One region of the Phytopseudomonas argentinensis genome, then DNA from elsewhere that is predicted to be linked to it. Evidence: predicted binding sites of a transcription regulator. Region 1 holds the regulator's gene; the other holds the start of a gene.
What was found. The regulator LexA, encoded in region 1, represses DNA repair genes until DNA is damaged. The targets are predictions, from matches to a motif close to CTGTNTNNNNANACAG.
Positions count from the first base shown of each region.

Region 2: recN (DNA repair protein RecN) is a predicted target of LexA. The motif match lies at 2,148-2,163, and genes of this name have one in related genera.

Region 1 covers NZ_CP056087.1:2,330,403-2,334,775, reverse strand. The annotation lists gene nagZ (beta-N-acetylhexosaminidase) at 1-287, opposite strand, end outside; gene SA190iCDA_RS10450 (TetR/AcrR family transcriptional regulator) at 455-1,156, opposite strand; gene lexA (transcriptional repressor LexA) at 1,407-2,018, shown strand; gene sulA (SOS-induced cell division inhibitor SulA) at 2,030-2,485, shown strand; gene SA190iCDA_RS10435 (hypothetical protein) at 2,647-2,883, opposite strand; gene SA190iCDA_RS10430 (DUF6586 family protein) at 3,023-3,544, opposite strand; gene topA (type I DNA topoisomerase) at 3,599-4,373, opposite strand, start outside.
Region 2 covers NZ_CP056087.1:1,592,783-1,597,155, reverse strand. The annotation lists gene dnaK (molecular chaperone DnaK) at 1-1,343, opposite strand, end outside; gene grpE (nucleotide exchange factor GrpE) at 1,443-2,009, opposite strand; gene recN (DNA repair protein RecN) at 2,186-3,859, shown strand; gene fur (ferric iron uptake transcriptional regulator) at 3,943-4,350, opposite strand.

The sequences.
Region 1 (4,373 bases):
TGGCGCGCCAGTTGCTCGGCACCGGCGCAACCGGCGATGGCCCGCATCGCCGGCAACTTCACGAACCCCTGACGCAGGCGCTGCACGCGCCCGCCCTCCTGATCCACCGCTAGCAGCAGGTCGGGACGCACCGCGCGGATGGACTCGCACAATTCCCGCACCTGCCGCGGGTTCTCGATATTGCGGGCAAAGATGATCAGGCCACCAACCTCGGGCTGGCGCAACAGCTGGCGATCCTCGGCGGTCAGCCAGGGACCGGCGATATCCACCATCAGGGAGCCATACAGGGGAGTCGTCACAACAGAATTCCTTGAAGATAAGCATCACGCCCAATGGCCATCTGACAATGGCGCGACAAAGGGTTCCCGGTCGCACGGGCGACACGAACCAGCCGGCAGGACTGGGCGCACTAAAGGGCGGTAGCTTAGGGGCAGCCGAGGCCCACCGACAAGCCTCAGGACTTGCTGGGCGGGCTTTTGTGGCGGGGAATGAGCTGCGCCGACGCCAGACGCGGATCGGTCACGCCGCTCTCCGAGCGCATGCCCGCCGCCAGGAACGGTACCATCAGGCGCATCACCTGTTCGATCGAGGTGTCCACGCCGAAGTCGCTTTCGGCCATGGCGCGCAACGCCTTGATACCGGACATACTGAAGGCTGCAGCGCCAAGCATGAAATGCACGCGCCAGAACAGCTCCAGGGGCGGAATGCCGGGTGCCGCTTCGTGCACCAGGTACATGTAGCGGCGGAATACCTTGCCGTAGACTTCTTCGAGGTATTTGCGCAGGTGGCCCTGGCTCTGGCTGAATGCCAGGCCCAGCAGGCGCATGAAGATCGACAGGTCATTGCCGCTGCGCGGTTTGACCGCCAGGGCCTGCTCGACCAGCAACTCGAGCAGTTCCTCGAGGCTGAAGGTCACCCCGGGCTTGCTCTGGCGTTTGTCCAGTTCGCGCTCCAGGCTGGTACAGAACGGCCCGAGAAAGCGCGAGAACACTGCCTGGATCAGGGCCTTCTTGGAGCCGAAGTGGTAGTTGACGGCCGCCAGATTGACCCCGGCCTTGCTGGTGATCAGGCGCAGCGACGTTTCGGCGAAGCCCTTCTCCGCGAACAACTGCTCCGCCGCGTCGAGAATGCGTTCAACGGTTTCCGATTGCGCCATGACATCCACCAGACAAACAAGTGTTTGAAACATACGTTTCAGCGCGTGCCACTGTCAAGTCGCGCAGGGCGTATTCTGGCTGCTCAGTCACCATTTGGCGAGCGCGTCGCACGTCGCCGCTGCCCTCTACCCCGGGTTACCGGTCATCCGCTGCCTGGCCTTATATCAACACGGCGGGCATCAACCGATTGCCAAGCACGACTTACTGTATATAATCCCAGTCACTGTATAAAAAGCCAGAGCGCCTCACATGATCAAGCTGACGCCCCGCCAAGGCGAAATTCTCGCCTTCATCAAGCAGTGCCTGGAAGACAACGGCTACCCGCCAACCCGCGCGGAGATCGCTCAGGCCCTGGGCTTCAAGTCGCCGAACGCGGCCGAGGAACACCTCAAGGCCCTGGCGCGCAAAGGCGCCATCGAGATGACCCCGGGCGCCTCCCGCGGCATTCGCATTCCGGGCTTCGAGCCCAACCAGGAAGAAGAAGACGGGCTGCCGGTGATCGGTCGTGTCGCCGCCGGTGCGCCGATCCTGGCGCAACAGCATATAGAAGAGGCCTGCCGGATCAACCCGGACTTCTTCCGTCCCAAGGCCGACTACCTGCTGCGCGTACGCGGCATGAGCATGAAGGACATCGGCATCATCGACGGTGACCTGCTGGCGGTGCACACCACCAGTGAGGTGCGCAACGGCCAGGTGGTGGTCGCGCGCATCGACGATGAAGTGACGGTCAAGCGCTTCAAGCGCGAAGGCAATACCGTGTGGTTGCTGGCGGAAAACCCGGAGTTCGCCCCGATCGAGGTGAATCTCGAGGAGCAGAACCTGGTCATCGAAGGTTTGAGTGTCGGCGTCATCCGCCGCTAATTGGAGGCGTCATGCAGTTCCCCCAGTCGTTGAGCCGTAACCAGCTGCCCCTGTTCGATGCCTTTCTGGCATCGACCCTCGCAGTTGTAGAGGAACCAACCAGCCAGGAAGCCGCGTTCAGCGAGGTGTCGCTGCGTGGTGCCGCTGGGCATTGCCTGACGCTACTGGCGCCCATGCTGCGAGAACTGAGCGAGAAGGATGACGAACGCTGGCTGACCCTGATCGCCCCGCCCGCCAGCCTGACCCAGAGCTGGCTGCGTGACGCCGGCCTTAACCGTGAGCGTATTCTGCTGCTGCAGCCGCGTCGCAACCAGAGCCCGCTGCAACTGGCTCAGGAAGCCCTGAAGCTTGGCCGCAGCCACACCGTGGTCAGCTGGCTGCACCCCCTGCCCCAGCATGCACGCCAGCAGCTCGAAGCAGCAGCGCGCACCGGCAAGGCGCAAAGCCTGAATATCAGCCTGGGCTGACGCTGCAAGCTGCAAGCTGCAAGCTGCAAGCGTGCCCGGCCGTACGGTAACTCGTCGAATGGCTTGGCCCATGGGACGGTGTTCCCATGAAAAAGCCCCTCACGCTGGAGGGGCTTTTCGCTATTGCCTATAGCCTGCAACTTGTGGCCTGCAGCCTGTAGTTAATGCAAAACGCGCGGCTGCTCGTCTTCCTGCTCGAAATCACCTTCAGCCATTCTGCCCGCCATTTGCACGCCGACATTGAGCATCGCCTTGGCGACCTCCACATGCTGGCCCTGCAGGAACGCCTTGGCATCCTCCGAGAAGTCCAGCACGACCAGTGCTTCCTCATCGTCGGCGCGACGCAGGGCGATGCGCCCATCGGGCAGTTCGACGATTTCAAGGAAAGACGTAGGCATAACTCGGATTCTCCACGAAGGGCAGCGTCTCGAGGAGGCGTGCCACAAAAGGCCGTACAGTGTAACAGCCAGCCCGCCTGATCGGTTGATGAAAAAGCCGCCAGATGCCAAACGGCTTTGGCTCAATATCGGGCGACGCTTACCACTCGCTGAGCCCGACACGAAAACGCTGGGCCAGCGCCTTGAGTTCCTGCCGCCAGCCTTCCAGGGTTTCGCGCTCAAGCAGCGGCGGCTCATCGCCCAGGCTTACCGCCTCGATCAGGGCGGAGGCGTTGGGATCGCCCTTTGGCTCGCGGGGCGGACGCGGCGGTTTGAACAGCTCGGCATGGGCAGCCAGAAGCTGCCCAAGCCAGGTCTGCCGGTTTTCGGCCAGCTCGACCAGTTCCGCCAGCTCCGGGCTTGGCGCCCCGTTCAGGTTCTGGCGATCCAGCAGCACTTCGGCACGGGCAGCGCTGCTGTTGGGCAAACGGTAGAAGCCGGCAACCTCATGGCACAGCCCAAGCAACGCACCGTACAGATGAAACAGCGTGGCCTCGCGCTCGGCCTGCACCAGCGCCTGGGCATTCATGGCCCGCCCCTCTTCGGCCTTGCGCCAGGACTCCAGGGAGAGGCCGGCGTAGAAGATCTTCTGATTGGTACGGGTATACAGTTCGCCAGCCATATGCACTCTCCAGATAGCCTCGGGTGCGCGCATGACGCGCGCACCGAGCACGGATCAACGCTTGTCTTCGACCTTCCACTTGCCGCCGTCGAAGAACGCCTTCCAGCCCGTAGGCTTGCCGTCCACTTCGGTCTGTACGTATTGCTCCTTGGTCTTGCGGCTGTAGCGGATCACTGCCGCACGGCCTTCCGGATCGCGCGCCGGCGCATCGAACAGGAAGTGGTACTTCGGATCGATCTCGTCCTTGTGCGGCAACAGCTCGAGTACCAGGGGTGCCCGGGTTTCGCGGTTCTTCGGGAACTGGCTGGCAGCCAGGAACAGCCCCGACGCGCCATCGCGCAGCACGTAGGTGTCGTCGACCTTCTCGCACTTGAGCTCCGGCATCTTCACCGCATCCATCTTGGGTGGCGCCGGCTCGCCGTTGCGCAGCAACTTGCGGGTGTTCTTGCACTCGCTGTTGGTACAGCCGAAGAACTTGCCGAAACGGCCGGTCTTGAGCTGCATCTGGCTGCCGCACTTGTCGCATTCCAGGCTCGGGCCTTCATAGCCCTTGATACGGAACTGGCCCTGCTCGATTTCATAGCCCGCGCAATCCGGGTTGTTACCGCAGATATGCAGTTTGCGAGTTTCGTCCAGCAGGTAGGCGTCCATCGCCGTGGCGCAGATCGGGCAGCGATGCTTGCCGAGCAGCACCCGCGATTCCGACTCGCCCTCGTCATCGGCGGCGATCTCGTCGCCCGGCACCAGGTTGATGGTGGCCTTGCAGCGCTCTTTCGGCGGCAGGGCGTAGCCCGAGCAGCCGAGGAACACGCCGGTGGAGGCGGTGCGG
Region 2 (4,373 bases), 740 kb from region 1:
GCCTGCTTGCGCTCACCCTGCAGCACGTGGATGGTCACCGCGCTCTGGTTGTCGTCGGCAGTCGAGAACACCTGCGACTTCTTGGTCGGGATGGTGGTGTTCTTCTCGATCAGCGGCGTCATCACGCCACCCATGGTTTCGATACCCAGGGTCAGCGGGGACACGTCGAGCAGCAGTACGTCCTTGACGTCACCGGCCAGTACCGCACCCTGAATGGCAGCGCCCATGGCCACGGCTTCGTCCGGGTTGACGTCCTTGCGTGCGTCCTTGCCGAAGAAGTCGGAAACGGCTTTCTGCACCAGCGGCATACGGGTCTGACCGCCGACCAGGATCACGTCGTCGATCTTGCTGACGTCGATACCGGCGTCCTTCAGCGCGATGCGGCAAGGTTCGATGGTACGGCTGACCAGATCCTCGACCAGCGACTCCAGCTTGGCGCGGGAAATCTTCACGTTCAGGTGCTTCGGACCGGTGGCATCTGCAGTGATATACGGCAGGTTGACGTCGGTCGACTGCGAGGACGACAGCTCGATCTTGGCTTTTTCGGCAGCTTCCTTCAGGCGCTGCAGAGCCAGCGGATCGTTCTTCAGGTCCATGCCCGACTCTTTCTTGAACTCGTCGACGAGGTAGTCGATCAGGCGCATGTCGAAGTCTTCACCACCCAGGAAGGTGTCGCCGTTGGTGGCCAGTACTTCGAACTGGTGCTCACCGTCGACTTCGGCGATTTCGATCACCGACACGTCGAAGGTACCGCCGCCCAGGTCATAGACGATGACGGTGTGGTCACCCTTGGCCTTGTCCATACCGTAGGCAAGGGCGGCAGCGGTCGGCTCGTTGATGATGCGCTTGACGTCCAGACCGGCGATGCGGCCGGCGTCCTTGGTGGCCTGACGCTGGCTGTCGTTGAAGTAGGCCGGAACGGTGATCACCGCTTCGGTGACCGGCTCGCCCAGGTAGTCCTCGGCGGTCTTCTTCATCTTCTTCAGTACTTCGGCGCTGATCTGCGGCGGCGCCATGTCCTTGCCGCTGGCCTGCACCCAGGCGTCACCGTTGCTGGCCTTGACGATCTTGTAAGGCACCAGCTTGATGTCTTTCTGCACCACGTCTTCTTCGAAGCGACGACCGATCAGACGCTTAACCGCGAACAGGGTGTTGTGCGGGTTGGTGACCGCCTGACGCTTGGCCGACTGACCGACCAGGATCTCGCCGTCGTTGGCATAGGCGACGATGGACGGCGTGGTACGTGCGCCTTCGGCGTTCTCGATGACCTTGACGTTACCGTTTTCAAGAATGGAGACGCAGGAGTTGGTGGTCCCCAGGTCGATACCGATGATTTTGCCCATTTCACTCTCCCGAAACTTTGATATATCCGCAGCGTTGTCGTGACCGCTGCGGTAGCACTAATACGCTTGACTTACTAAATGGGGCTGAGCCCGCCGATTTCAAGCCTGCTCGTCGATCGACGGCGGCGTTTCGGCCGGCGCCTTGCTGACCACGACCATGGCCGGGCGCAGCAGGCGACCGTTGAGCAGGTAGCCCTTCTGGAACACCTTGAGCACGCTATTGGGCTCCACGTTGGTGCTCTCCTGCATGGCCATCGCCTGGTGATGCTCCGGGTTGAACGGCGCACCATGGGGATCGATGGCTTCCAGCTGGTGACGCTTGAGGGTGTCGAGCAGCAGCTTGAGCGTCAGCTCCATGCCCTCGCGTACCGCCTTGATCGAATCGTCATCGGCACTCGACAGCTCGAGCCCACGCTCCAGACTGTCGACCACCGGCAGCAGGTCATTGGCAAATTTCTCGAGGGCGAACTTGTGCGCCTTCTCGACATCCTGCTCGGCGCGACGGCGCACGTTCTGCAGATCGGCAGCCATGCGCAGCGACTGATCCTGCGCAGCCGCCAGTTGCTCTTCCAGCGCTTGCACGCGAGCAGCCAGGTCTTCGCTTGGCGCCGCGTCGTTCGCTTGCGCTTCGGAAGTCTGCGGATCCAGGTTCTGTTCGTCAGCCATGCATTTCTCCTCTAAATGATTCGACGAGCCTCAACTCGCGCGTCTGCCGGCTATATAAGGACGATTTGTAGGGTTTCAAGGGCTGACCTCACTTTCCGATACCCACTCGCGAGCGTATTGCCACCTCGAGGCAAACCACTGTATAAATAACCAGACTAACCCTGAGAGGCCTCGCCATGCTGGTGCACCTGTCCGTTCATAATTACGCCATCGTCGAACACCTGGATCTGGAACTGGATCGAGGCATGAGCGTCATCAGCGGCGAAACGGGCGCCGGTAAATCGATCATGCTCGACGCCCTCGGTCTGACCCTGGGTGATCGCGCCGACAGCGGCGTGGTGCGCCCCGGCGCCGACAAGGCCGACATCCTCGCCAGCTTCGATCTGGGCGACATTCCCGAAGCCCACGCCTGGCTCGCCGAGCGCGACCTGAACAACGATGGCCCGTGCATCCTGCGCCGGGTGATCACCGCCGAAGGCCGCTCGCGCGGCTACATCAATGGCACGCCCTGCCCACTGGGCGACTTGAAGGCGCTGGGCGAACTGCTGATCGACATCCATAGCCAGCACGAACACCAGTCGCTGCTCAAGACCGATACCCATCGCCGCCTGCTCGACGAATACGCCGGCGTTCAGGAGCTGGCCCGTCAGGTGCAGCTGGCTGCGCAACGCTGGAAGCAGACCCGCAGCGAGCTCGAGCGCGTGACCTCCCAGGGCGACGAGCAGCGCGCGCGGCACCAATTGCTCAGCTATCAGCTCGAAGAACTGGAGAACCTCGGCCTGGGCGACAACGAACTGGAGCAGCTGGAACAGGACCACAAGGCCCTGACCAACGCCGAAAGCCTGCTCAGCGCCTGCCGCCAGGTCATCGACCAATGCAGTGAGAGCGACGCCGGCAACGTGCTGTCGGTACTCACCGCCAGCCTCAATCGCCTGAGCGGCCTGCAGGGCCAACCGGGGGCACTGAACGAAGCCACCAACCTGCTGGCCAGCGCGCAGATCCAGGTTGAAGAAGCGGTGGGCGAACTCAACCGTTTTCTCGACCACTTCGACGCCGACCCCGAGCGCCAGCAGCAACTCGAAGAACGCCTGGACACCATCTACACCCTGGCGCGCAAGCACCGCATTCACCCCAGCGAACTGCCTGCGATGCAGCAGCAGCTGTTCGATGAACTGGAAGGCCTGAATGCCGATGACCAGGCTGCCGAGCGCCTGGGCGAAGAGCTCGCCGCCTACGGCCGCCACTATCAGGAAAAGGCCGCCGAGCTCAGCGCCAAGCGGCAGAAGGCTGCCAGTAAACTGGGCAAGGCCGTGGAAAAGGAAATGCAGACCCTGGGCATGCCGGGTGGGCGCTTCAGCATCCAGCTGCAACCCATCGAAGGCAGCGAGCCGAATGCCAACGGCCTGGAGCAGGTCGAGTTTCTGGTCAGCGCCAACCCCGGGCAACCGATCAAGGCACTGGCCAAGGTCGCCTCGGGCGGCGAATTGTCGCGCATCAGCCTGGCCATTCAGGTCATCACCGCACAGACCTCACGCGTCCCGACCCTGGTGTTCGACGAAGTGGATGTGGGCATCGGTGGCCCCACCGCCGAGGTGGTGGGGCAATTGCTGCGCCGCCTGGGCGAGCGCGGCCAGGTGCTGACCGTGACCCACCTGCCCCAGGTCGCCGCGCAAGGCCACCAGCACCTGTTCGTGCACAAGGTACGGGGCAGCAACGCCACCCGTACCGCGGTCAGCAAGCTGGACGAGACCCAGCGCATCGAGGAGGTCGCGCGCATGCTGGGCGGCATCGACCTCACCGATGAATCCCTGGCCCACGCCCGCAAACTGGTCAGCAACGCGCAGGGCTGATCACCGCGGACACCTGGGGCGAATCATTTTCCCCAGGCATGAAAAAGGCGACCTGAGTCGCCTTTGTTCGTCAACCGACGCACTTACTTGGCGGTACGGCGCACATAGAGCACCAGATTGTGATCCACCAGCTCGAAACCGTGCTCGCGGACGATTTCCTTCTGGCGCTTCTCGATCTCGGCATCGAAGAATTCGATTACATCACCGGTATCCACGCACACCATATGGTCGTGATGACCGCCGTCGGCCAGTTCGAACACGGCGTGGCCGCCATCGAAGTTGTGGCGCACCACCAGGCCAGCCGCCTCGAACTGGGTCAGAACGCGGTAAACGGTTGCCAGACCGACATCCTCGCCCGCATCCATCAGCGACTTGTAGACATCCTCTGCACTCATGTGACGCTGCTCGGCAGAGTCGAGCATCTGCAGGATTTTGACCCGTGGCAGGGTTACTTTCAGGCCAGCTTTGCGCAGTTCGCTATTTTCAACCATGGTCTGCTTTCTCGCGGAAGCGC